DNA from 2 places in the Stutzerimonas sp. LR2 genome. Region 2 is predicted to be linked to the other one. Evidence: predicted binding sites of a transcription regulator. Region 2 holds the regulator's gene; the other holds the start of a gene.

Region 1 (2,197 bases), 260 kb from region 2:
CCTCTCTGCTTGCAGATTACGGGGCCGAACGATTCAGACGCGGCACGCCCCTTGCTTTGGTTGGGATATGAACGTCCTTATGACCATTTTCCGACGCGCCGATCTGGCGCTGTGCCGGATTGCGCTGCTACCAGTACTTTGCGCGACGGGCTCACTCGCCCACGCGTCAACCATGTCACATCCTGAACAGCTTATCGACGTGACCGAGCAGTTTCTTGAGCGCACGGTTGGCGAGTATTTGATCCGCAGCGCAATCACCGCCCGGCATGAGATCAGCGTCAATCGATTGGACCCTAGGCTGCGCCTCAACCCTTGCGATCAACCACTCGCCGCCAGCCTTGGCGGAACCACCGCTCCCGTTGGACGTGTCACGGTAAGGGTAAGTTGCGAAGGCAGCAGCCCGTGGTCGGTTTTCGTACCGGCGCAGGTGCGCCTGTATCGCGAGGTGATCGTCGCAAACAGATCCCTTCTACGCGACACCGTGCTGAGCCAAGCGGATGTCAGCCTCGCCGAGCGGGATGTGTCCGCGCTCAATCAAGGCTATCTGACCCGAATGGACGAGGCCCTGGGCAACAAGCTTACCCGCCCCGTGCAACCCGATCAGGTGATCACACCCAATCAACTGGAGATGGCCAAGGTTGTCCGCAAGGGGGATCAGGTCGTCATCACCGCCAAGACGGGTTCGATCAGCGTACGCATGCCCGGCGAGGCAATGGCTGATGGCGCTCCGGGCAAGCAGATTCCTGTCAAGAATCAGCGTTCGGGCCGCACGATCAAGGCCAGAGTAACCGGCCCCGGCCAGGTGGAGGTCGCGATGTAACCGGGATTCAACAGTTTTCCGATGTGTACCCAGGAAAAAAACGCTAAAGTTTCCATCACTGTTGCCGAACACATGGCAAGCGTCCTGATTCCTTCGAGGTTTGCATCATGGTCATCGACTTCAATCGGCCTAACAGCCCACTGAATGCCCCCAGCGGGCGCAACGGTGTGCAAGGTAGCGAACGCGCAGCCAACCCGCAGCAAGGGCCGGCAAGCGAGGCAACGAAAACCAGCACCGTCAGCGGCAATGCCAGCGACACCGTTCAACTGAGCCCTGAAGCTCAACGCCTGCAGCAAGCGGCCGACAAATTGGCTGATCAACCCGCTGTAGACCAAGAGCGCGTAGAAAAACTGAAAGCAGCGATTGCAGACGGCTCTTATAAAGTCGACAACCAGCGCGTAGCAGCCAAGCTGCTGGCGTTCGAGACGCAACGCTGAGCCTGAGCCCGACTAACGCGAGCAAGCCCAGAGACCGAAATGCACGAAACAGCCCTGCTTGAGCAGCTAACCGAAGATATCGGCATTGCACACCAACTCCTTGAGCTTATCGATGAGGAGTTTGCTGCTCTGGGCAATCGTGATCTTGCTGGGCTTGAAGCGATCCTGACAAAAAAGCAGCCTTTGCTGGCACTGCTCGGCCAGCATGGCGCCCAGCGCAGTCAGTGGCTGACCGGACAACAACTGACACCTGATCGCAATGGCCTGCAGGCCGCAGTCAGTGGCTCACCGAGCGGTGAGACCATTCTCGAACAAGCCCGCACGCTCGAAGCCGAGCTGGAAAGCTGCCGTAGCGCCAACGAGCGCAATGGCCGGCTGATACGCGCCAACCAGAGCGCCTTGGGTAGCATGCTGCACATACTCCAGGGCAAGGACGATACTCCCGACCTGTATGACAATCGAGGCGGAGCGTCCAAGAGCAAGCAGCAACGACCTCTCAGCCAAGCCTGACGATAGACCGCTACAAGGACGCCACGCGATGGTGATAACAATGCGCCGGAGAACACCGGACCGTGTCTAACTCATTTTTTGGTGACGAGGGCCCGCAACCGCCCAAGGTACTGACGGCACCGCTAGAGATCTACGCCAATCTGCGTCCCCTGCTGGATAACAATATTCCCCTGACACTGCGCTTCCACGAGCGCAGCCAGCGATACCAGAGTTATCTGGTCGAGATGAACCGCGAAACCGGCTGGATCGCCCTCGACGAGCTTATCCCCAACGATGGCGAGAGACTGCTCCTGCAGGGCGAAGCCTTTCACGTCGAAGGCTTCTACGAAGGCGCACGCATCTTCTGGACAAGCCAGCAAGACGTGCATCTTGGAGAAATAGATGGGACACGTTGCTACTGGATCCCTACCCCTGCCGAACTGACCTATCA
Region 2 (2,197 bases):
CTCGGTAGTCAGCTTCGTGCGCGCCGCGCAGGAGGTGCTGCTGGTGGTCACCGACGAGCCGACATCGATCACGGACGCCTACGCGCTGATCAAGCTGCTCAATCGTGACTACGGCATCAGCCGCTTCCGCGTGTTGGCCAACATGGCCCATGCGCCGCAAGAAGGTCGCAACCTGTTCGCCAAACTGACTAAGGTTACCGAACGGTTTCTCGATGTGGCGCTGCAGTACGTTGGCGCCGTGCCTTACGACGAGGCCGTGCGCAAGGCGGTACAGAAACAGCGTGCGGTCTACGAGGCCTATCCGCGCTCGAAATGCGCGCTGGCCTTCAAGGCCATCGCACAGAAGATCGATACCTGGCCGTTGCCCGCAACACCGCGCGGCCATCTCGAATTCTTCGTGGAGCGCCTCATCAGTCCCGCTTCTCAAAGTCACGAATGACAGGTGCCGGATCCGCTATGTATTACAGCAAGGCTCAGGCAAAGGATGCGCAGTACCGCCTGATCGATCAGTACGCCCCGTTGGTCAAGCGAATCGCTTACCACCTGTTGGCGCGCCTGCCTGCCAGTGTGCAGGTGGACGATCTGATCCAGGCTGGAATGATCGGACTGCTGGAAGCAGCGAAGAAATACGACGCCGGCAAAGGTGCCAGTTTCGAAACCTACGCCGGTATCCGCATCCGCGGCACCATGCTCGACGAAGTGCGCAAGGGAGACTGGGCGCCGCGCTCGGTGCACCGCAACTCGCGCATGGTCAGCGAGGCGATCCGCGCCATCGAGGCGAAAACCGGGCGTGACGCTAAAGATCACGAGGTTGCGGCCGAACTTAAGCTTAGCCTCGACGAGTATTACGCCATTCTCGGCGACACGCTGGGCAGCCGCCTCTTCAGCTTTGACGATCTGCTGCAGGAAGGCGAGCACGGCGAACTGCAGGAAGACGCGAGCAGCACCCATCCGGAACCGTTTCGCGATCTGGAGGACGAGCGTTTCCAGCAGGCGCTGGCCGATGCCATCGGTAATCTGCCCGAACGCGAGAAGCTGGTGCTGTCGCTGTATTACGACGAAGAGTTGAACTTGAAGGAAATTGGTCAGGTGCTGGGAGTCAGCGAGTCGCGTGTGAGCCAGTTGCATAGCCAGTGTGCTGCGCGCTTGCGTGCACGCCTCGGCGAATGGCGCGCCAATTGACAATTGTTTGCGGTATGACGTGCTCGGTTTGCTGAGGCATTTTGGGACTTACGGAGGTCGACTTGGACAAGAACATGAAAATCCTCATCGTCGATGACTTCTCGACGATGAGACGAATCATCAAGAACCTCTTGCGTGATCTGGGGTTCACCAACACCGCCGAGGCGGACGACGGCACCACCGCACTGCCGATGCTGAAAAGCGGCAGCTTCGATTTCCTGGTCACCGACTGGAACATGCCGGGCATGAGCGGTATCGATCTGCTGCGCACAGTGCGCGCGGACGAGCGCCTCAAGCATCTGCCGGTACTGATGGTGACCGCCGAGGCGAAGCGCGATCAGATCATCGAAGCGGCCCAGGCCGGGGTCAATGGCTATGTGGTCAAACCCTTCACCGCCCAGGTGCTCAAGGAAAAGATCGAGAAGATCTTCGAGCGCGTCAACGGCTGAAGCAGTAACGCCGCGAGGGCACTATGACGCAAGCAGACCAAAGCCTGGCAGAGTTCGAAGCGACTCTGAAGGCCAATGCACCCCGCCTGATTGAAAGCCTGCAGCAAGGCCGCTTCGATGAAGCGACGCAGATGTTCAACGAGCTCAATCAGGTGCGCAACAACGGGCTCTATCAGGAAGTGGGCAAGCTCACGCGCGAGCTGCACAACGCCATCGTCAAGCTCGAGATGGACACCTGCGCCACGGGCGGCGACCCGTCACCGATCACCGATGCCACCGACCGTCTGTCCTACGTGGTGGAAATGACCGAGAAAGCCGCCAATCGCACCATGGACCTGGTCGAGGAATCGGCCCCGCTGGTGAACTATGTCAGCTACGAGGCCCAGAGCCTGACGGCCGATTGGCAGCGCTTCATGCGCCGTGACATGAATGCCGAGCAGTTCCGCGATCTGGTCAAGCGCATCGACCAGTACCTGCAGCGCAGCATGAACGATGGCAGCCAGCTTTCGCAGAATCTCAGCGAGATCATGCTGGCCCAGGACTTCCAGGATCTAACCGGCCAGGTG

What was found. The regulator FliA, encoded in region 2, starts transcription of late flagellar genes. The targets are predictions, from matches to a motif close to CTAAAGTTTNNNNNNNNNNNGCCGNTAA.
Region 1: flgM (flagellar biosynthesis anti-sigma factor FlgM) is a predicted target of FliA. The motif match lies at 864-891, and genes of this name have one in related genera.

Annotation. Positions count from the first base shown of each region.
Region 1 is NZ_JBVTRR010000002.1:212,285-214,481, reverse strand. Features, by position in the region: gene flgA (flagellar basal body P-ring formation chaperone FlgA) at 80-820, shown strand; gene flgM (flagellar biosynthesis anti-sigma factor FlgM) at 928-1,257, shown strand; gene ACVRRC_RS07415 (flagella synthesis protein FlgN) at 1,297-1,767, shown strand; gene ACVRRC_RS07410 (flagellar brake protein) at 1,830-2,197, shown strand, end outside.
Region 2 is NZ_JBVTRR010000002.1:468,844-471,040, forward strand. Features, by position in the region: gene fleN (flagellar synthesis regulator FleN) at 1-439, shown strand, start outside; gene fliA (RNA polymerase sigma factor FliA) at 457-1,182, shown strand; gene ACVRRC_RS08700 (chemotaxis response regulator CheY) at 1,257-1,631, shown strand; gene ACVRRC_RS08705 (protein phosphatase CheZ) at 1,655-2,197, shown strand, end outside.